2 regions of the Paenibacillus hebaui genome follow, and region 1 is predicted to be linked to the other one. Evidence: riboswitches for the same ligand, from Rfam matches in the RefSeq annotation. Region 1 holds a riboswitch; the other holds the start of a gene.
The links. Region 1 has a riboswitch for glycine ahead of sdaAB (L-serine ammonia-lyase, iron-sulfur-dependent subunit beta). Riboswitches for the same ligand answer to the same signal wherever they lie in the genome.
Positions count from the first base shown of each region.

Region 1 (11,572 bases):
TAGCATCTTTGGAGGAGCCGGGATCGGTATTGCAGCCGGATGTCTGGTCTTGTCCGTCATGATTCTGCCTACAGTAACAAGTATTATGGCGGATGCATTATCCGCTCTGCCCAAAGGTCTGCGTGAATCGTCTTATGCTCTGGGTGCTACACGCTGGCAAACCATCTATCGGGTCATTATCCCGACGGTTCTGCCTGCCTTGTTGACAGGTATTGTACTCGGTATGGCTCGTGCGTTCGGTGAAGCACTGGCTGTACAGATGGTCATCGGGAATGCACCGCATGTACCTACTTCTTTGCTGGAATCGGCTTCAACGTTAACAAGTGTAATCACCCTGAGTATGGGTAACACCACGATGGGTTCTGTTCATAACAATGCACTGTGGAGTATGGCGCTTGTCCTGCTCGTGATGACCTTTGTCTTCGTCATTCTGGTTCGCTTGCTTGAAAGGAGGAACCGGGTATGAAAATGAAGGCGAAAACGGTCGATAAAATTGCAACTTCCGTCATCGTTGTACTGGCCCTGTTCATTGTTGTTCTTCTGCTTGGTTTGCTCGGTTTCATTCTGGTACGGGGAATTGGGCAGATTAACTGGCACTTCCTGACCAGTACACCACAGTTGCTCAAGGGCGGCGGGGGGATAGGTCCTCAGCTGTTTAACTCGATTTTCCTGCTTGTCCTGACCTTGATTATTACCATTCCGCTTGGATGGGGCGGCGGCATTTATATGGCGGAATACGCCAAACCAGGCAAGATTACCAGCTTCATTCGTTTGGTCGTTGAAGTATTATCTTCTTTTCCGTCCATCGTTATCGGTTTGTTTGGTCTCTTGCTGCTTGTAAATACATTTGGTCTAGGTTTCTCTCTGATATCAGGTGCCTTAGCTCTGGCGATCTTTAACCTGCCACTGATGGTGCGGACGACTGAGCAGGCTTTCCGGGCCGTTCCAAAGGAACAGAAAGAGGCAGGTCTGGCGCTTGGACTGTCCAAATGGAAAATTATCACTTCCATTCTGTTGCCTGTGGCTTTGCCCAGCTTAATTACGGGTACAATTCTGGCCTCGGGCCGGATCTTCGGTGAGGCAGCAGCGCTGATGTTTACGGCAGGGATGAGTAGTCCTCCGCTGGACTTCACAGACTGGAATCCAACCAGCCCAAGATCGCCGCTTAACCCTTTCCGTCCGGCAGAGACACTTGCTGTCCATATTTGGAAAGTCAACAGTGAAGGCATTGGTCCGGATTCCAAAGAGATAGCAGCTGGCGCTTCAGCCGTGCTTGTACTTCTCGTGCTGGCGTTCAATCTGAGTGCACGCTGGATCGGTCGGGTGGTTTACCGCCGCATGACAGCATCGAAATAAGGAGGAACCAACATGGCCATACCTTTTGGTACGGAACAGTTAAGCATATATTATGGACACTTTCAGGCAGTGAAGCAGATTAGCCTGGCTTTTCCCGAAGCGAGTGTTACGGCACTCATTGGGCCGTCTGGTTGTGGTAAATCGACGTTCTTGCGGTCGCTCAACCGGATGAACGACGAGATCGCAGGCTCCCGCACGGAGGGACATATCTGGATGGATGGCAACGATCTGAATGAGCCAGGTACGGATGTAATCAAGCTTCGTCAGAAGATTGGCATGGTGTGGCAGAAGCCTAACCCTTTTCACAAGTCCATCTACAACAATATCGCGTTTGGCCCCCGCTACCGTGGTATCAAGAGCAAGAAGGCACTGGATGAAATTGTGGAAAAAAGCTTGCGCCGCGCTGCGCTCTGGGACGAAGTAAAGGACAGACTGAACGAGTCTGCCCTATCTCTCTCGGGTGGGCAACAGCAGCGGCTGTGCATCGCCCGCGCACTCTCGGTTGATCCGCAGATTCTGCTGCTCGACGAGCCGGCATCTGCCCTTGACCCGGTATCTTCGGGTAAGGTCGAGGAATTGATCTCGGAGCTCAAGAAGGATCTGCGGATCGTCATTGTCACCCATAATATGCAGCAGGCGGCACGCATCTCGGATTACACGGCTTATTTTTATCTGGGAAACATGATTGAGCACGGGGATACGGAGCATATTTTCACCAACCCGGACAACCGTCTCACACAGGAATATATCATGGGACGTTTCGGTTAATTGTTATATTGGATGGAGTATGAGATAGAGAAAGAGATAGATCTATAGAAATAAACGAAAGGCATAATTCCCGTGCAAGGTTGTTCGGGGGTTATGCCTTTTTATATATGCTTTTAATTTGGGGTTGTTTGCCAGAATAAAAAGAATCATGCTACGATAACCGGAGTGAATATAGCGTTTTCAGAGATAAGCTCGATAGGTTGGAAACGAAAGGCCAAGCACTTCTAATGCGATATAACGAAGGAGATGTTGATGATGACTAACCACACGATGTCCCATGACAATATAGCGGCCGAGATCATAAAGCATTATTCAATGAAGAAGCCTTCGGTTTCCTTTATCCGTCATAATGAGAATCTAACGTATCAAGTCGTTGATGAAGTAACCGGACAGAAGTATCTGTTGCGTATACATAAAGCCGCTTTTGCAAGTATGACGGGCATTCAGCATACACAGCCAGCCCTTGAAGCAGAGATGAACCTTCTTCATGAATTAAACGCAACGACAGCAATGCACGTGCAGAAGCCGGTGCGAAATGCATCGGGAGAATGGGTTACGGTATGGACAAGTGAAGAGGGGGCGACCATCTGCTGTACCGTGCTGGAATGGATTGAGGGCAGGGATATTCAACAGGGAGAACGCCTGTCCACAGAGCAGATCCATGATCTTGGCGATCAACTTCAGATACTTCATCAGCATGGTCGTGTGCAGGAGGAGTCTGGAACAACGGCGGGCACGGAGAAAGGCCATCGTACTGTGGAAGAAACGAATCAACAGCTGGCAGGACTGGGGACTGACATGATGGATCTGACAAAGGTACGCCCGGCGTATGGTAGCATTCAGGAAAATCTGGTTCTGCTGGGACAACTGGAGGAAGGCGTTAGACGAGGGGTCTTTACTCCGGAAGATTTCACTGTGATTCGCGAGACGATCGAGAACATCAACGGACAGCTTAAAATATATCCGCACCATCCTGAGACATGGGGAGTCATCCATGGAGATATTACGCGCAATAATCTGCTCGTGACGGATCAGGGCATTTCCATGATCGACTTTTGCTTATATGGCTATGGCTACTATCTCTTTGATGCAGGAGGTGCAGCTACGATTTTTAACCGGGAGGAACGTGATATTTTCCTGTCGGGTTACACCAAGCAGACAGCGCCACTGACAGAACGGGATATCCGGTTAATGGAAGGGTTTATGCTTATCTTTACGTTTGGTTACTTTGCGTTTCAGATGGCGAACGAGTCGAGGCACGAATGGATGAAAGAACGGATGCCACTCATATGCAGCAAATTTTGCAAACCATATCTGCAGAACGAGAGTATTTTCTACGAACTATGAGGTCTTTCCTATTGGATGAGTTAACCTGTATGATAAATAAATGCTAGTAGATATACTTTAAGATAATGAACGGGCGTCCTGGAGATCAGGGTGCTCTTTTTGTATTCGTGTGACGCCATTTATAAAGAAAGTATAAACTCTGCGGAGAGATGGATATTCTTCGTTACAATACAGTCATGGGAGGATGGGACAGCGATGAGAGACAGCGTGAACATACTGCTCGTGGAGGATGACCCTGAGATAGCCCGTATTCTGCGAGATCATTTGCGGCATGAGGGATATGAAGTGACTTGGGCATCAACTGGCATGGAGAGCTGGGAAGACTTCAGGGAGGGGACGTATCAGTTGGTATTGCTGGATCTGATGCTGCCGGAGATGGATGGGTTCACAGTATGCAAAAATATCAGGCTGATCAGCGACGTGCCGCTGCTCATGATGAGTGCACGGATCGAAGAGGAGAGCAAAATTAGGGGTCTTGGTCTGGGGGCTGACGATTACATTACTAAACCCTTTAGTCTGGCTGAACTCAGCGCACGAATTGAATCCCACCTGAACAGATACCGAAGATATCAGGGTATAAAGCTTGATTCGGGTATGCAGTTGTACAATGACGGGTTACGAATCGATACGTTGAATCAGCAGGTGCAGCTTCATGGAACGAATGTGATCCTGACCAACAAGGAATGGAGCTTGCTCACACTGCTTGCCTCTCACCCGGGTCGTGCATTCACCAAGGCTGAACTCTATGAACATGTCTGGGGTCAGCCGGAATCGGGAAACTCCAGCACGGTCACAGTTCACGTGAAGAGTCTTCGGGCGAAGCTTGGAGACGAGCCGCATCATCCACGCTGGGTGCAAACGGTATGGGGCAGTGGTTATCGATTTGTCGGGGTGACAGTGGAATGAAGCTGAAATACTGGTTGATGATCGCGTTTCTCCTAGTGATGCTGCTGCCTGTAATTGCCGGATGGGCGTTGTTCTCGCTGTACAACCATTACAACGATCAACGCGCCGTGTCCGAATATGTGGAACTGTCCAGTCGTATGGCTCCCATTGAGCAGGCGTTATCTGATCCAAGTCTGTATCAATTGCAATCCTCGCAACCTCATGAGCGGCTCTCCAAATTGGCAAATGATCAGGTGAGCTTCAACCTCTATTTGCCGTCAGGCATACGGGTATACGCATCTGAATCCGATGCACTGTCTGTGGGCGTGGGCGGTTATACCGTTAGAGGTGCGGAATTGTACCGGGATCTGTACGATATGCAATTGAAGCACCGTACATTTTCACTCAAGAAGCCTGTATGGGAAAAGGGTGAACTGATCGGTATTTATGAGATAACGATGCTGCGTACAGACTGGCTGGAAGGCATTTCCTTGCGCACCGCATGGGTGGTAGGCTGCTTGGTGGTTTTCTTTGCTGCTCTCTATGGGACGATGCTCTGGCTGCTATCGAGAAAACTCTTTCGTCCCATGCAACGACTGATGGAGCGAATGGGTGCTTTTGCTCAAGGAACAGATGTCAAGGATTCATTCCCGGTTCGCCATGATGAAATGGGGATATTAATGCAGCAATTCGATGCGATGCAGGAAACGGTCAGGCGGACGCAGATCAAAGTGAAGCAGGAGCAAAAAGAGAAAGAGCTTATGGTCGCTTCGCTATCCCATGATCTGAAGACACCCTTAATGTCCATTAGTGCCTATGCGGAAGTGCTTAGCGATGATCGGCATTTGGAACACCTTGAAAGGCAGGAATACCGGCAAGTGTTGTTTGGAAATGTGGAGCGGATGAAACAGATGATTAGTGAACTTGAGATGTACACGGCACTGGGCTCTAGTGATTTGGAGATGGCCATGGTTGAGGTGGAAGGAGAAGAGTTCTTCGACATGTTGCTGGGAAGTTATGGGGGACTCGCCGAGCGTGAACATGTTGACGTGAGGACGGTTGTCCGCACAGACCACCTGTACCGGGTTCATCCCGAACAACTGATGCGCCTGACAGATAATCTGATTACCAATGCACTGCGCTATACGAGGACGAATGGTGTAATGGGTCTGGGGGTAATTGCTTCAGATCAGCCGCTGCCGGAATGGATCATTCCTTCGCTGGGTTTGGAGTTGAATGAATATAGGAAGGGATCTACTTTGATTCTGGTGCATAACGAAGGGCAGGCTATTCCAGGGGAACAGCTTGATCGCATTTTCGAGCCCTATGTTCAACATCAGAATCAGAAGGAAAAGGAAAAGGGGTATGCAGGTAGCTCGGGTCTGGGATTAAGTATAGCCAAACGGATTGCAATACGGCACAGAGGGGCTATGCGTATGTGGTCATCTGAGGGATACGGGACACTGGCAGTATGTCGATTACCTGAAATGTAGAACATTCGAAACAGGAGAGGAAGATTGGGATGATGAATAAAGGATGGATGATGATTGGTACTGCGTTGCTTGCAGTGTCTTTGCTCGGAGGATGCGCGGAGAAGGACATGCTGGCCATGTCAGGAGATGAGATGATCGAGAAGGTTGTATCTGCAGAAACGGAACCCGCCTCGTATTATGCTGAAGGTGTGATGAAAGTATGGACGGATGACAAGTTGACTAACACGATGCATATCAAGGAATGGGTAGACGGCCAAACTGGACGAAAGCGCACGGAAACAGAGGAGAATGGCAAGGTAAGTTACGCAGTCAATAACGGAACGGAGATTACAATCTACGAAAAAGAGACGGGAACAGCTTATTCAATGAACGTATCCAGCTTGGGTGAACAGCCTAAACAAACCCAGAAGCAGATGCTGGTTGATCAGTTAGAACGGTTACGGGATTCCCATGATGTGGATATGAAGGGGCAGGAAAAGCTTCACGGACAGGATGTCATCCACATTAAACTGACGCCGAAGGAAGAGGGCACATTATCCATCTCATCTGAATATTGGGTGGATCCCAAAACGTGGATGATTGTCAAAGTCATTAGTGAGTATGGTGATGGAAAATCAGAAATGGTCTACAATCCGATTCAATATGATCCCGAATTTCCAGGAGACATTTTCGTGATCGACATCCCGAAGGAAGTCGATGTGAAGGACTTGAATGATCTGAGCCAGAGCTCGGAAGTAACGTTGGAGGAAGCGAAGCAGGCACTGGGGCAATCTTTTTTGCAGTATAAGGGCGAAGGAATGGAGCTGTCTCGTATCGAGATGTCTCATACGGGCGGTGAGCTGAACCGGGATGAAGTGACACTGTACTATGTGCGGGATAATAAGGTTGAAGTGAGTCTGACGATCTTCAAGACGCCGGAAGATGACGCGAATCCAACACTTTTGCCAGATGAGAAATCAACTGAAGTGCGTGGGGTTGAAGGCACATATATGAAGAGTATTCGGAATATATCCTGGGACGAAGCTGGACTACGCTATTCTCTCATGGGTGAGCACGATGGCTGGACAGAAGCGAAGCTGCAAGCCTGGGCGGAAGCGTTGACCCTGCCCAATCCATCTTGACGTGAATGGAACCAAAAAAAAGGACCGCCGTTGAAGTGATACGGCAGTCCTTTTTTTTGGTTCTCTTCCCTGTTGGTATGATGGACAAATAGTGTTGGCTTCCAGAAGATCGTTCTATGAGGAACGCGGGTCATCCATCCCATCCATAAAGCTGTAAACGGGCGCACGCTACTCGATATGAAGCATATTCATATAAGATGATCTCAATCCGCCGACAGAAGGCTGAGAAAAGGAGGCATCAAAATATGGCTGTTTTATCCACAGGCCCTATCGAAAATACTATGGTGTTCAAACCCTTAATGTGCCTGTGATGGCTGGTCAGCGGGTAAAAATCGACAATAGTACGCAAGTGGCCGTGGTTGTAGATTCAAACTGGAATATCTCGTATAACAATTAACCTCAGACGTAACGGGGTTCTGATTAATCAATTGCAGCTCTCCCGTACAGATAATGCTGCAGGGACATTGAGGTTTCTTTCTTCCAATACCTACGTGGATACCGCTCCTGCGACAACTACCAACGCATACACGGTAGGCATAGAATTTACGAAAATTGAAACGTCACAAGTGCTTCAGCAGAAGTGAGAAATATCAATGCCATCCGCTTCAGTTAGAATAGATTTTCTTAACAGATGATAAATACACGTTACTTTTGTTGACATATATGATTGGGTACATTACTCTATGGATATACATGATCCAAAACTCAGTAATGTAACATTCCAAATCAAATGATTGATAATACAGCGAATGAAAACGAGCGGGAGAGACCTGAGCAGACCAAGTAAGATGGCGGGCTATCGGGCACCGAAGGAGCAAGCTGCTGCGCACCCGGCGCAGCGGTTAATCTCTCAGGTAAAAGTACCATCGTTGGACGCAACTCTGGAGAGTGCGCGAACTGCGCCACCCAAGGGGTATATGATCAAGCAGCACGGGTTTGTCTGATGCCATCGCCTGGTGAATACAGGATTGCATCGTTCCGTGTAGCTACATCATGAAACTCTCAGGTATCGAGGACAGAGAGAGGGCCTAAGGCCTTCTTCTGTCCTTTTTTGATGTCATTATACCTTAAATAAGGGACATTATGGATTAATCTCCTGGATGGAAACGATGACGAATACAAGTTACAAATATGAACCATGATTAATAATGGAGGGCTTTTGATGCGTTTTAAGGATGTTTTCTCAATTATTGGTCCGTCGATGACGGGGCCTTCAAGTTCACATACCGCCGGAGCGGCAAGGCTGGGACGAATTGCTCGTCAGTGGCTGGGGTGTACGCCGGAACGCGCCCGGTTAACCCTGTACGGCTCGTTTGCCGATACGTATCAGGGGCATGGTACGGATCTTGCCTTGATCGGTGGTTTGCTTGATTATGTCACAGACGATCCGCGTATCCCGGATGCGGAGCAATACGCAGAGCAAGCGGGCATGGAGGTAGAATTTTTTACGAGCGGCCTGCCGGCCCCACATCCGAATACGGTCAAGATTGAGTTGTGGTATGGAGAGCGCAAATGTTCTCTAATCGGTGCTTCCATTGGTGGTGGAAGTGTATCGGTGCATGCTTTGAATGATTTCCGTGTACAGATCAGCGGAGAGTTTCCGACGCTTGTTCTGCGCCATTCGGACAAAGCTGGGGTACTCGCTTCGGTGACGTCCACAATTAGCTCATCAGGTGTAAACATCGGGTATATGCAAGTGGATCGGAAAGCCAGGGATGGTGAAGCCTTAACTGCGATGGAGATGGATGGTGTGCCAAATCCTGAGATGTTGAATTACCTGCGAGCGCTGGACCATGTACTTGAAATTCGCGTAATCGATTTGAAGAGAGGAGTGGAGCCGGATGCGATTTAAACATTTGCATGAACTGAATACCATCTGTACAGCCGAGTCCAAAACCATTGCCCGGTTAATGATTGAAGAGCAGGTTCAGGAAACCAATACGCCAGAAGCGGATGTTGTGCGGCAGATGTCGGATTACTATCAGGTGATGAAGGAAGCGGTACACAAAGGACTGACAGAAGATACGACATCACGCAGTGGCTTGACGGGTGGAGATGGCAAAAAAATGGCCGAGTATATTCGCAAGGGTGAGACTTGCTCCGGTGATGCTTCGGCACTTGCCATGGCGTATGCCTTGTGTGTATCTGAAGTGAATGCTTCTATGGGCCGAATCGTGGCGACACCGACAGCGGGTTCCTGCGGTATTATCCCGGGTGTGTTTATCAGCTCCCAAGAGCGTTTTGGCTGGAGTGATGAGCACCTCGTAAATGGTCTGTTCTGTGCGGGAGCAATCGGTTATGTCATTGCCAACAATTCATTTATCTCCGGGGCCGAGGGTGGCTGTCAGGCGGAAGTGGGTTCTGCCATCGGTATGGCTGCAGGTGCCATGGTAGAGCTGCGTGGAGGAACGCCAGAGCAAGTGGTTCATGCGGTAGGTCTTGCGTTGAAAAATACATTGGGCCTTATCTGCGATCCGGTTGCTGGCCTCGTGGAAATTCCTTGCATCGTCCGTAACGGACTGGGTGCCGTAACCGCGCTGGCTGCGGCCGATATGGCGCTGGCCGGAGTCCGCAGTGCCATTCCTTCCGACGAAGTCATTGGCGTTATGCTGGAAGTAGGCAGCGCGATGCCAAGTCGTCATCGGGAGACAGCCCAAGGCGGCCTAGCTCAGACGCCAACGGGACGGAAGATGATGGAGAAGCTTGCCAAACCGAAGGCGAAGCGTGCGGAGAATGAGGCTGAAGTGGAGTCTAAGTCTCCCGATCAAAACGAACCAGAAGCTAAGGTATAACTTGCTTGGCATGAACTCTATTTTAACTAGAGTGTGTCTTCAAAACCTCGGTCTGAAAGCTGGCGCGGATCTGAACACGTCTGTAGCGAGCGAGTGCGTGGTCTGAACGTGTCTGATGCTCCTTACGATGGAAAAAGAGCATGCCCCAACGAACCATCCTTAACGCCAAATAAGCGCTCAACAGATCAGCTACAGGTCTGTGAGCGCTATTTATCGTATTACGCGGGATTCGTACTTAGAACAGCATATCCATATGCGGGCAGCTCAACCGCCAGAATGCCATCCTCCAGAGCTGTACGATGCTTCTCACCAAACAGTTCCGTCCATTCCCCGGCACCCGCCTCCAGCTCAATAATTGCCGTTTCTTCCGAGCGATTGAACAGGATCAAAATACGTTCCTCATCATCCTGCCGTTCCATCACCAGCTGGCTTCCGCCTTCACGGGCCTGCAAGAATCGAACGCCGCCTTCCGCACGGAGGGCAGGATGGGCATGGCGAAGTGCAATCAGCTTTTGATAAAAAGAAAACAGCTCGCGGTCCTGCTTCGCCTCATCCCATTCCATGCATTTTCGGCAACCTGGATCATGCTCGCCATCCATCCCAATTTCGTCTCCGTAATAGATACACGGGGCACCCAGGTAAGTGAACTGGAACAACGCTGCCAGCTTCAGCTTCCGCTGATCGCCTTCGCATACGGTGAGTAGTCGCGGCGTATCATGACTATCCAGCAGATTGAATGCGACTTCGCTGGCTTGCAGCGGATAACGTGATAATTGCCGTCCAATGGAATTCGCAAATGTCTCGGCATGCATCTTGTTTTTCACAAAGAAACTATTCACGGCATCGGTAAACGGATAGTTCATGGATGCGTCGAACTGGTCACCTTGCAGCCAGGACGAGGATTCATTCCATATCTCGCCGAGAATATACGCATCTGGATTGGAGGCCTTCACTACACGGCGGAAATCGCGCCAGAATGCATCATCCACTTCGTCTGCGACATCCAGCCGCCATCCGTCCGCACCCACTTCCTTGATCCAGTACTTGGCAACCTTGAGCAGATAGTCTTTTACCTCGGGATTTTCCGTGTTGAGCTTCGGCATGTGCGCTTCAAATCCAAAGGTTTCATACGTAGGAATGCCATCCTTCACATCCAGCGGGAACTCGTGTACATGGAACCAGTCCTTGTATTTGGATTTCTCCCCGTTCTCTTGCACGTCGACAAAAGGTGCAAACGTCTTCCCGGAGTGGTTAAACACGGCATCCAGCAGTACCCGGATGCCACGTTCATGGCACAGCTTGACTAATCGTTTGACGGTGTCTGCATCACCAAAATGCCGATCTACCCGTAGATAGTCCTCTGTATCATATTTATGATTGGTGGTCGCCTCAAAGATCGGTGTGAAGTAAATCGCATTAATGCCCAGCTCACTGAGGTAGTCCAGATGATCGATTACACCCTGAAGGTCACCTCCGAAGAAATTGAAAGGTGTGGGTTCGCCGCCCCAGGGTTCTACGTTGTCCGGGTTGATATCCGGGTTGCCATTCGCAAATCGTTCCGGGAAAATCTGATAGAACACGGCATCCTTCACCCATGCGGGTGGTGTAAACACGGCTCCGGCATGAATATAAGGGAATTGGAACATCCGACCAGGATCGTCTGGCTCTTCCTTCTGGAAGTCCGTCTCGGTCATCCAGATCTGCTCGTCTCCGCTTTTAAGCAGAAAAGAGTACTTCAGCCGATGATAAGGAGGCTTCACCTCTCCCTCGTAGTAATCAAACATGGAGTCCGTGGTAAACTTGGTTAAAG
Region 1 is NZ_CP196836.1:489,369-500,940, forward strand. Features, by position in the region: gene pstC (phosphate ABC transporter permease subunit PstC) at 1-466, shown strand, start outside; gene pstA (phosphate ABC transporter permease PstA) at 469-1,356, shown strand; gene pstB (phosphate ABC transporter ATP-binding protein PstB) at 1,369-2,124, shown strand; gene ACR32F_RS02280 (phosphotransferase enzyme family protein) at 2,377-3,471, shown strand; gene ACR32F_RS02285 (response regulator transcription factor) at 3,667-4,377, shown strand; gene ACR32F_RS02290 (ATP-binding protein) at 4,374-5,849, shown strand; gene ACR32F_RS02295 (LolA family protein) at 5,879-6,970, shown strand; glycine riboswitch at 7,721-7,845, shown strand; glycine riboswitch at 7,850-7,991, shown strand; gene sdaAB (L-serine ammonia-lyase, iron-sulfur-dependent subunit beta) at 8,133-8,822, shown strand; gene sdaAA (L-serine ammonia-lyase, iron-sulfur-dependent, subunit alpha) at 8,812-9,762, shown strand; gene ACR32F_RS02310 (alpha-glycosidase) at 9,981-11,572, opposite strand, start outside.

Region 2 (11,572 bases), 2.2 Mb from region 1:
ATATCCGTCTCCAGTTCTCTCTTGATGAGTGGTCCGGTCAATGCCAAAACCCTTGCGAATACGTACAACTGCTACGGATAATTGAATCAGCAGCTTCATGTACTGTCGTTCCGGGATATTCTCCAACCACTCGATATCTGGTTGCCACAGCGCATTTTCGACCGTAAGAACATCGCTGTGCCCAATCATCTCCAACAGTTTGTTATTTACGATGGAGCCCCCTTGCTCGGGCTGTCTTCCAAACAGATCCGACTCATCCAGAAATTCCAGTGCAAGTGCGGCTATGGCTGTACGATGAGTCGTCTCACTTCCGTTAATCTTGACGCCATACCCGCGTCTGCGAACCAGTTTCAGTCCAGCCTGACGAATCCGTGTCTCCAGATCGTCCAGATCATTACTTACCGTTGATACGGTTACTTTCAGATCCGAAGCCAAGGCAAGCAGTTTCACAGGTTCCGACTCATCAAGCAGGATGCAAAGCATGAAGAGTTTACGCTCTTCAGGCGTAAACTCAACGTATTCATTACCCTCCAGTTGCTGGCGTAATACAGCCAAATCATCGGAACCGGAATCGATTCGGATACCGGTTCCTGATTTTTTTTCCAGCCTCATGCCCAGCGGTTCAAGCCATTGTTCTATCATTTGAAGCTCCCGGTGAACGGTTCGGGTGCTGACTTTCACAGCAACAGCGATTTCGCCGGCAGTTACTTCATGTGGATGCTCCAACAGGAACTCCACGATCTCACGTTGTCTTTTCGTAATGCTCATATCTCAGCCTCCGGCTCAGGGAAGACGAATGCACCATATTACTTCAGGCGTTCAATCAGCGCATCGTATTCCGGGCTTTTTAGGAAGTTGTCGATGGATATATGTTCTGCCGCCGGTGCAACACCTCGTGCACGATCGGTTAATGTTTTTTGGGTGATAACCACATCTGCATCCTGCGGGATATCACTGATGGCCGTATTGGTCACGGCAACGTCAATTCCCTCTGCCTTCATCTTCTTCCGAAGAATGGAAGCGCCCATGGCACTGGAACCCATTCCCGCATCGCAGGAGAATACAATTTTCCGCACGGATTCTTTTGGTTTGTGATCAGCTTGTGCGTTATCCATCGCTACCGCGCCCGATTCACCTTTGCTTGTATTTTTCATGTCCTTCATTTTCGACGTTGCTTCTTCCAGATCGGATTCCTCCGTCTTTTTGGATGTTTTCAGAAGCAGTGCACCTACAAGGAAGGATACAATGGTGGAGGTCACTACGCCGCTAAGGGCCGCAAACAGTCCACCTTTTGGTGCCATCGCCAGATAAGCAACGATACTTCCTGGTGAAGGGGTTGCCACAAGACCTGCACCCGTGAGAACAAATGTAAATGTACCTACGACCCCTCCCGCCATTACAGCAAGGATCAAGCGTGGATTCATCAAAATATACGGGAAGTAAATTTCATGAATACCACCAAAGAAGTGAATGATTGCTGCACCCGGAGCGGATTGTCTGGCCGATCCTCGACCTACAATCATGTAAGCCAGCAAGATGCCCAGTCCCGGTCCCGGGTTGGATTCCAGCATGAACAGAATGGATTTGCCCGTCTGCGAAGCCTGTTCCAATGCAATTGGGCTCAGTACCCCATGGTTGATCGCATTATTGAGGAACAGCACCTTGGCAGGTTCAATAATCAAGTTAGTTAGCGGAAGCAGGCCGAGTCCAACCATGAACTCAACGCCAGCGGACAGTGTACCACTGATAACCTGTACGAAGGGTCCAATGGCCATATGGGCCAAGAGTGCCAAAATACCACCGATAATACCTGACGAGAAGTTGTTGACCAACATTTCGAATCCGGATTTGATTTTGCCCTCGATCGACTTGTCGAACTGTTTCAACACCCAGGCGCCGAGCGGACCAACAATCATTGCTCCCAGGAACATCGGAATGTCCGCTCCGACGATGACACCCATGGTTGTCACTGCACCAACGACTCCACCTCGCGTGCCATGAATCATCGAACCACCCGTGTAACCGATCAATAATGGGAGCAGATATTTAATCATTGGATCAACAAGTTGTGCAAAAGATTCATTCGGGAACCAGCCTGTTTTAATGAACAGTGCAGTAATTAATCCCCAGGCGATAAACGCTCCCATATTCGGCATGACCATACCGCTCAGGAACCGGCCAAATCGCTGCACCCCTACCCGCATTCCACCTTTGGAATTGGACGATTGGTCCAAATTACTCATTGTATTATCCTCCTTGGATCAAGTGATTATGATTATGAAAGGGGTATCATTTCTCCCCTGTTGTAATCCTAAGCGAGAATGGTCCCTTGTTCAATAAAATGAAAGCGTACTTTCGTCATGAACAATGATGACAACATTAGGTTATGTAATCGTTTTTATGTATGCATATCGGCTGTATCTATTGATATACAAGGCTTTTTCTGTATATGACTTTTATCATTTCCAGAATGAATTTGAATGCTATAGCTTGATTCAACTTGACCGTTTTCATTCCAGATCAGCTTGATCCAGGAGCTGGAGCAGACCTCTGAAAGCACAAAAAAACCTGCGCAAGCACCAAGGCTCACACAGGTCGTAACAACATTAATCATATTTATTTTAGTATACATCATATGTTATGGAGTACAAATTAGTTGATTCTATTCTTCGATATGTTTACGATACGCTTCCGCATTCATCAATGTGGACAATGCTGCTGTCAGATCACCCTCAACACGAATCTCGATCATCCAGCCTTCCTCATATGGAGAGCTGTTAACGAGTTCCGGCGAATCCTGCAATGCATCATTCACAGCAATAATGGTACCACTGACCGGAGAGAACAAGTCCGAAACCGTCTTGACGGATTCGATCGTTCCAATGCTGTCTTCCGCTTTTACATTCAATTCAAGGTCAGGCACTTCCACAAACACAATGTCACCCAGCTGATGCTGCGCGAACTCGGTAATGCCAATACGTACGGTATCCTCCCCTACGGTTTGCACCCATTCGTGCTCTTCACTGTACAGGAAATCACTTTTCAATTCGCTCATCGATATCCGCCTCGCTTTTCATTAATGAGTGCATGCGTTCTTTGACCTTAACCTTTTTCCCAGAATATAGCGTATGATATTTTTGAATCAAATGTCAAGATACCTCACAATTTATATAATGAATACATGCAAAAACCAGTGACTTAATACACTCTTTCTACATATACTGGTGAATATTAGAATAGTAAGCGTACTCTTTCAAAATACACGAACAATATAAATTTCAATGTAAATAATATTCGGTTTTATATTCAGTTCTATGATATCGTTCTTGACATCGATAGTGGATTCACGTTTTAATGAGAGGAGTAAACGTGTTTATTGGACTATGTAATACCCGCGGATGAATGTAAAGGGAGAGTTTACCCCTGACACCCGATTTGGGATGTACATGCGGTAACGCCGAAGGAGTAAGCCACCGATAAGCGGAGGTGAATCTCTCAGGCAAAAGGACTTTTACGGGACGCAACTCTGGAGAGCATCTATTCGCCCTATGCGGCGTTATGATCACCCAAGGGGAAACCTGCTGCATATTGGCGGCGGGGTAACTCTCAGGTACCAAGGACAGAGCCTAAGAATACAGCGTGCTTCTGGCATGCCGATTCTTTGGCCTGTCCTTTTCCTTTTTCCCAAAAAATGAAAAACAGGATTTAGAGCGGCGCTGTCATAGCTGCCTTATCAAACTTATCTAATGAAGATCTCTAAATGAAAATTTAAGAATACCTTAGTTCATTGATCCATGATTGTATACTCGGCCCTTTACGGCCCATAACGAGGTGATTGGATGTCCGATTTGCTTAGAACTCCACTCTTTCCACTGTATCAGCAATATGAAGGTGTACGGTGCATTGACTTTGGCGGCTGGGAGCTTCCAGTCCAATTCAGCGGGATTCAGAAAGAACATGAAGCGGTACGTGAACGTGCCGGACTGTTTGATGTATCTCACATGGGCGAATTCATGGTACAAGGGGAGCAGGCTGAAGCTTTTTTGCAGCAGATGACCACCAATGATGTCACCACGCTTGTTTCCGGTCAGGCTCAATACACGCTGATGTGTTATCCCGATGGCGGCGTGGTGGATGATCTGCTCGTTTATAAGCTGGAAGATCAGCATTATATGCTGGTCGTTAATGCCTCCAACATCGACAAGGATTGGACGTGGCTGCAAGAGCACCTGATCCCTGGTGTGAGCATGACGAATGATTCCGAGCATACTGCCCTATTGGCCCTGCAAGGCCCACTGGCTGTTGATATTATCCGAAAGGTTACCGATGCCGATGTATCCACGATTGAGCCTTTTCGTTTTGTACAGGATGCCGAAGTATGCGGAGTAAAATTGCTGCTGTCCCGCACCGGGTATACCGGTGAAGACGGATTTGAACTCTATGTACCTGCGGATCAGGCCACTGTAGTCTGGAACGGATTGATGCAGGCTGGAGAAGGCAACGGACTGGTGCCAGCCGGACTTGGCGCACGGGATACCCTGCGTTTTGAAGCCAAGCTGCCTCTGTATGGGCAGGAATTGTCCGCAACCATCTCTCCGTTGGAAGCTGGCGTTGGTATGTTTGTGAAGCTGAATGCCGGACCTTTTATCGGACACGAAGCCTTATTGCAGCAAAAAAATGATGGGCCTGCCCGCAAGCTGGTCGGCATCGAAGTGCTGGAGCGCGGTATTCCCCGCTCTCATTATCCGATTTACGCCGAAGGTGTACAGATTGGTGAAGTGACGACAGGCACGCAATCCCCTACATTGAAGCGTAATCTGGGGCTTGCCCTCATCGACAGCAAATACGCTGCGCTGGGAACCCCTCTTGAGATTGAGATCCGCGGCAAAAAACTGAAAGCCGAGGTCGTGAAGACCCCTTTTCATAAACGGACACGTACGTCAAAGACACCTACTCAAGGAGCTGATCAAGCGTGAGCAAGCACCGTTACATTCCCATGACCGAGCAGGATCAGCGTGCCATGCTGGCAACCGTCGGTGTGGAAACGATGGAGGATCTGTTCCAGGACATTCCACAGGAGATTCGTTATCAGGGCGAGCTGCCCGTTTCCTCCAAACTCGATGAATATGCGCTAACACGTCACATGTCCAAACAGGCTAACGCCAATGCAAACTTCGAAACACATGCCAGCTTTCTCGGCGCAGGCATTTACGATCATCACGTTCCTTCCGTCATCAATCATGTCATTTCCCGTTCCGAATTTTATACCGCCTACACACCTTATCAGCCTGAGATCAGCCAGGGTGAACTACAGGCCATTTTTGAATTTCAATCGTACATCTGTGAATTAACAGGCATGGCCGTAGCCAATGCCAGCATGTATGATGGCGCGACTGCATTCGCGGAAGCAGGCAATCTGGCCGCAGCGGCCACTCGTCGCAAACAGCTCATCGTATCCCGCACCGTTCACCCGGAAGCTCGTCAGGTATTGCAGGCTTACGCACGCGGATTGAGTCTGGAAATCGTCGAGATCGGTTATCAAAATGGAGTGACGGATTGGGAAGCCCTGCAAGCCGCCTTATCGGACGATACCGCAGCTGTCATGATTCAGAGCCCAAACTTCTTCGGTGCTGTGGAAAATGTAAAGCAGGCTGCTGACCTCGTGCATGCGCACAAGGGCCTGCTCGTTGTCAGTGCTAACCCGCTATCGCTGGGTCTGCTGGAAGCCCCAGGCAAGCTGGGTGCCGACATCGTAGTTGGCGATGCGCAGCCCCTTGGCATCGCCGCTTCACTCGGCGGCCCCACATGCGGATATTTCGCTGTATCCCAGGCTCATATGCGCCGGATGCCTGGCCGAATCGTAGGCCAGACCACCGACCGTAACGGCAAACGCGGTTTTGTACTTACACTGCAAGCTCGTGAACAGCATATCCGCCGTGAAAAAGCCACGTCCAACATCTGTTCCAATCAGGCTTTGCTTGCGCTCAGCGCATCCGTGTATATGTCCATTATGGGTAAACAGGGCATGATCGATGTCGCGGATCTAAATCTGCAAAAGAGTCATTATGCCCTTAACACACTTTCCGCAATCTCGGGAGTCTCGCTTACATTCACCGCACCGACTTTTAATGAGTTTGTCATCCAACTGCCTGAGGGAACGAATGTAGAAACCCTGCAACTGAAATTGCTCGAAGCGGGTTTCATTGGCGGGTATGAGCTGGGACGGGATTATCCCGAGCTCGCCGGACATATGCTGATTGCCGTTACTGAACGACGCAGCAAGGAAGAGATCGACGAATTCGCACGTGTATTGGAGGGATCGCTGTGACTCAGGAAACCAAAACAACAACGACAACAACATCCGCACAAGTTCAAACCGAATCGACTGTCTCTCTCTCCACTTCAGGCCAGCCTGAAGCAGTCACAACAACAACCACTGCTCAGGCTACCACTCCAGCACCAGAACAATCGTTGATTTTTGAACTTAGCAGTCCGGGTCGGGTCGCTTACTCCTTGCCAGAATGTGACGTTCCTCGTCAAGCTGCCGATACGTTGATTCCCCGGGAAATGCTCCGTTCGGAAGCAGCAGCACTGCCTGAAGTGTTCGAGGTAGATGTTATTCGTCACTACACTGCCCTGTCCCGTCGTAACTTCGGGGTGGATAACGGATTTTATCCACTCGGATCCTGTACGATGAAATATAATCCGAAGATTAATGAGGATGTTGCACGGTATAATGGATTCGCCAAAATCCATCCTTATCAGCATGAATCCAGCATTCAGGGCGCACTTGAACTGTTATACACGTTGCAAAATGACCTTGCAGGTCTGACGGGTATGGATGCGGTGACCCTGCAACCGGCCGCTGGCGCACATGGGGAATGGACCGGTCTCATGATGATTCGTGCCTACCATGAAGGTCGCGGTGAACAGCGTACAAAAGTGATCGTGCCTGACTCTTCTCATGGTACGAACCCGGCAAGCGCAACCGTTGCAGGATTTGAGACTATAACGATTCCATCTCGTACTGACGGTCTGGTGGATTTGGAAGCACTCCGCGCAGCTGTTGGTTCGGATACGGCTGCACTGATGCTGACCAACCCGAATACACTCGGCCTGTTTGAGAAAGACATCCAGGAGATTGCATCCATTGTGCACCAGGCTGGTGGTCTGCTCTATTATGATGGAGCCAATTCCAATGCCATTATGGGCATTACCCGTCCAGGAGACATGGGCTTCGATGTGGTGCATCTGAACTTGCACAAAACGATGAGTACACCACACGGCGGAGGTGGCCCCGGTGCCGGACCGGTTGGTGTGAAGAGCCGTTTGATTCCGTACCTTCCCAAACCGATGGTCATCAAAAATGATCAGGGCATTTATGCACTGGACCGTGAAGGTGATCAATCCATTGGTCGGGTCAAAGCCTATTACGGCAACTTTGGTATCCTGGTACGTGCCTATGCGTATATTCGTACCTATGGACCCGAAGGCTTGCGCCGCGTATCCGAATGTGCAGTACTGAATGCCAACTATATGATGGCCCGGCTCTCCCCTTACTACGAGATTCCATATCCGGGCATATGTAAGCATGAATTTGTTATGTCTGGCCGGGGACTGAAACAGTATGGTGTGCGCACCCTCGACGTTGCCAAACGTTTGCTTGATTTTGGATATCACCCGCCGACTGTATACTTCCCGCTCAACGTCGAAGAGTGTATCATGATCGAACCAACAGAAACCGAGAGCAAAGAAACGCTGGATGGCTTCATTGATACGATGATTCGAATTGCCAAGGAAGCGGAAGAGACACCGGAACTGGTACTTAATGCCCCATATGGAACGCCAGTTACCCGTCTGGACGAGACAACGGCTGCCCGTAAACCTATCCTGAACTGCGCTTGCAGTTAAACCTGTCTACATTCGTATCGTAATTCCGACAACCGTACAACTCTAAATTGAGAGCTGTACGGTTGTCGGATGTTGGAATTGATAAATAAGGAGACAATACAGTCGTTCATAAATACACAGCAGCAACCGCGTAGAGCGACTGCTGCTGTGTATTCTTTTCATAAGAACATCGACTCCAAATAAAAAAAGCCAGTACCCGCTGTAACAGCAGGTACCGGCAAAATCACTGCATGACTGCAGTTCTTTTATCGGAAAAAGAAAGGCCCTTAAAATCGGGTGGAAACCCCTTAAAATTACGCTTGAATGCTTTGAACCAATTCAACGACTTGTTCAGCCGTTTGCATATCCAGAGCTTTGGCAGCCAGTCCTTGCATATCCGCACGGGACAGCTTGGTGATCTGACTACGAGCTGGCAAGATGGATGTTGCGCTCATGCTGAACTCATCCAGCCCAAGACCGAGCAGCAATGGAATTGCTGTTTCATCTCCGGCCATCTCACCGCACATGCCAACCCATTTGCCTTCACGATGCGCTGCATCGATAACCATTTTAACCAGACGCAAAATGGCCGGGTTATAAGGTTGGTACAGATAAGCCACTCGTTCGTTCATACGGTCAGCAGCCATCGTGTATTGAATCAGATCGTTGGTTCCGATACTGAAGAAATCCACTTCTTTAGCAAACTGATCCGCCAGAACTGCAGTCGAAGGAATTTCGACCATGATTCCGAGTTGAATGCTGTCAGAAACAGCAATCCCTTCAGCAACCAGCTTCTCCTTTTCTTCGAGCAGGACAGCCTTCGCTTCACGGAATTCACCCAGTGTTGCGATCATTGGGAACATGACACGCAGGTTTCCGTGTACGCTGGCACGCAGCAATGCGCGCAATTGTGTACGGAAGATATCCAGACGGTCCAGACACAGACGAACTGCGCGGAAGCCGAGGAATGGATTCATTTCTTTTGGCAGATCCAGGTATGGAAGCTCTTTGTCTCCACCGATGTCGAGTGTACGGACAACCACAGGTTTGCCTTCCATTTTTTCCAGTACCGCTTTGTATGCATTGTACTGAATGTCTTCGGAAGGAAGCTTGTCTCTGCCCATGTACAAGAACTCAGTACGGTACAGGCCTACAGCCTCGCCGCCGTTCTCCAGGACTCCTGTTACATCATTCGGTGTACCGATGTTGGCAGCCAGTTCCACATGAACGTTATCCACGGTTACGGTTGGTTCATCGCGAAGTTTTCTCCACTCTGCACGTTGTGCATCATACTGTTCCTGTTTGGCACGGTATTCAGCAATAACGTCATCTGTAGGGTTAACCAGTACATGACCATCCAGACCATCCACGATAATCATATCGCCTTGTTTCGCTTGAGCCAGAATGTCCTTGGTTCCAACGACAGCCGGGATTTCAAGGGAACGAGCCATGATCGCCGAGTGAGAAGTACGTCCACCGATGTTGGTCGCAAAACCTTTAACATATTGGCGGTTCAGTTGAGCCGTGTCGGAAGGCGTCAGATCCTCCGCGAGCACGATTACTTCTTCATTGATCTCAGCCGGACTCATGAAGTCGATACCAAGCAAGTGATTTAGCACACGTTTGGTCACATCGCGCATGTCTGCAGCACGTTCCTGCAAGTAAGCACTCTTCATGTTTTCGAACATGGAGATAAATTGCGATGCCGTTTCGTTCAAAGCAAATTCGGCATTGATCATATCATCAGCAATTCTAGCTTTCACCGGATCAATTAGTTCCGGATCATTCAAGATGAGCAAATGTGAAGCAAAAATCTCAGCTTTTTTCTCGCCAAGCTCTTGTAAAGTACGCTCTTTGATCGCCTCAAGCTCAGCCTGGGACTTGCCCAGAGCTGAGTCGAGTTTCGCGATCTCTGCGTCAACGTCGTTAATTTGGCGTTTTTCTACAGAGTAATCAGGATGCTCCAAGATAAACGCCTTGGCGATAGCAATACCCGCCGAAGCCGCGATCCCGGAGACATTAAGCATTAATTTCGCCCAACCCTTCGTTAACCATAACGTCAGTCAAAGCTTGAAGAGCTTCAGCTTCGCCTTCACCTTCAACGATGATGCTGATGATGTCGCCTTGTTCCAAACCGAGAGAAAGAACACCCAGGATGGATTTCAAAGTTACTTTTTTACCGTTAGCTTCTGCAAAGGATTCTGCACCTTTGAATTTGTTAGCTGTATTAACCAGGGCTGTCGCCGGACGTGCGTGGATACCATCTTCGTCTGTAATTCTGAATGTTTGTTGCATTACAATCATCTCACTTTCAGTAATTTGGTTTAGGCATTGCATATATACACACTTGCTTGCCATCGACGTAACACTTCTTATTTTATCTCAATGATTGGCTGATCGCCAACTTTCAGCACTCCACTCTTCTTCAAGGTCACTGTGGAGCCTTCTGGCAGGTTGGTGAAAATGATCGGGGAAATGATCGACGGAGCGTTAGCTTTCACATACTCCAGATCCACTTCCATAATCGGCTGTCCCGCAGATACCAGATCGCCTTCCTGCACAAGTACGTTAAAGCCTTGACCTTTCAGCTTCACCGTATTAACACCTATATGAACAAGTATTTCTTTGCCACCGTCAGACATAATGCCCACGGCATGTTTGCTCGGAAATACATTAAACACTTTACCATACACAGGCGAAGCAATTTTGCCATCATGTGGCAGAACAGCGAAACCGTCACCTGTCATTTTCTCTGCAAAGACCGGATCAGGAACGTTAGTGATATCCATCAACTCACCATTAACTGGCATGACGATGTCCTCAGCAATAATACGTTCGCCTTGCTCACCTTGCGCCTTCTCCTCTTCAGGAGTCGGTTTAACAGCTGCTGGCGTTGGTGCTGGAGTCCGGCCTGCAATGATGTCCTGCATTTGAGATTTGATCGTATCTGAACGTGTACCAAAGATGGCCTGTACATTATTACCCACTTCAAGCACGCCAGATGCACCCAATTGTTTCAAACGATCTTTATTTACATTGGATTTCTCATTGACTTCAATCCGCAAACGAGTAATACATGCATCCAGATGTTTGATATTTTCCTGTCCACCAAAGGCAGCCAGAATATTATGAGGCAGTTCATCCGTTGAGCCTGAACCTCCACCCGATGCTGTTTCAGGTGTTGCATCTTCACGTCCTGGCGTTTTCAGATTGAATTTGCGAATGATAAATCTGAATCCGAAGTAGTAGATTACCGCAAGAACCAAGCCCACGATAATAACATCCCACCAAGGTGTGCGATTCGGTATGATTCCGAAGATCAGGAAGTCAATGAATCCACCGGAGAAGGTCATCCCGATTTTGACACCAAGAATCTGCATGGTCATGAAAGATAAACCAGCAAAGATACAGTGTACTGCAAACAAGATTGGTGCTACGAACAGGAACGAGAACTCAAGCGGCTCTGTAATCCCTGTCAGGAACGAGGTCAGCGCAGCTGAACCCATGATCCCTGCAACATACTTTTTGTGCTCCGGTCTTGCTTCATGGTACATCGCAAGTGCCGCTGCTGGCAAACCGAACATCATGAACGGGAATTTACCAACTTGGAATGTTCCCGCTGTGAGAGCAACGCCATCACGTAGCTGGCTGAAGAAGATCTTCTGATCCCCGCGAATAACAT
Region 2 is NZ_CP196836.1:5,504,544-5,516,115, forward strand. Features, by position in the region: gene ACR32F_RS24995 (BglG family transcription antiterminator) at 1-768, opposite strand, end outside; gene ACR32F_RS25000 (PTS mannitol transporter subunit IICB) at 807-2,243, opposite strand; gene gcvH (glycine cleavage system protein GcvH) at 2,663-3,055, opposite strand; glycine riboswitch at 3,399-3,521, shown strand; glycine riboswitch at 3,525-3,625, shown strand; gene gcvT (glycine cleavage system aminomethyltransferase GcvT) at 3,840-4,976, shown strand; gene gcvPA (aminomethyl-transferring glycine dehydrogenase subunit GcvPA) at 4,973-6,328, shown strand; gene gcvPB (aminomethyl-transferring glycine dehydrogenase subunit GcvPB) at 6,472-7,911, shown strand; gene ptsP (phosphoenolpyruvate--protein phosphotransferase) at 8,205-9,917, opposite strand; gene ACR32F_RS25030 (HPr family phosphocarrier protein) at 9,910-10,185, opposite strand; gene ptsG (glucose-specific PTS transporter subunit IIBC) at 10,263-11,572, opposite strand, start outside.
Region 2: another riboswitch for glycine. It lies ahead of gcvT (glycine cleavage system aminomethyltransferase GcvT); the one in region 1 lies ahead of sdaAB (L-serine ammonia-lyase, iron-sulfur-dependent subunit beta).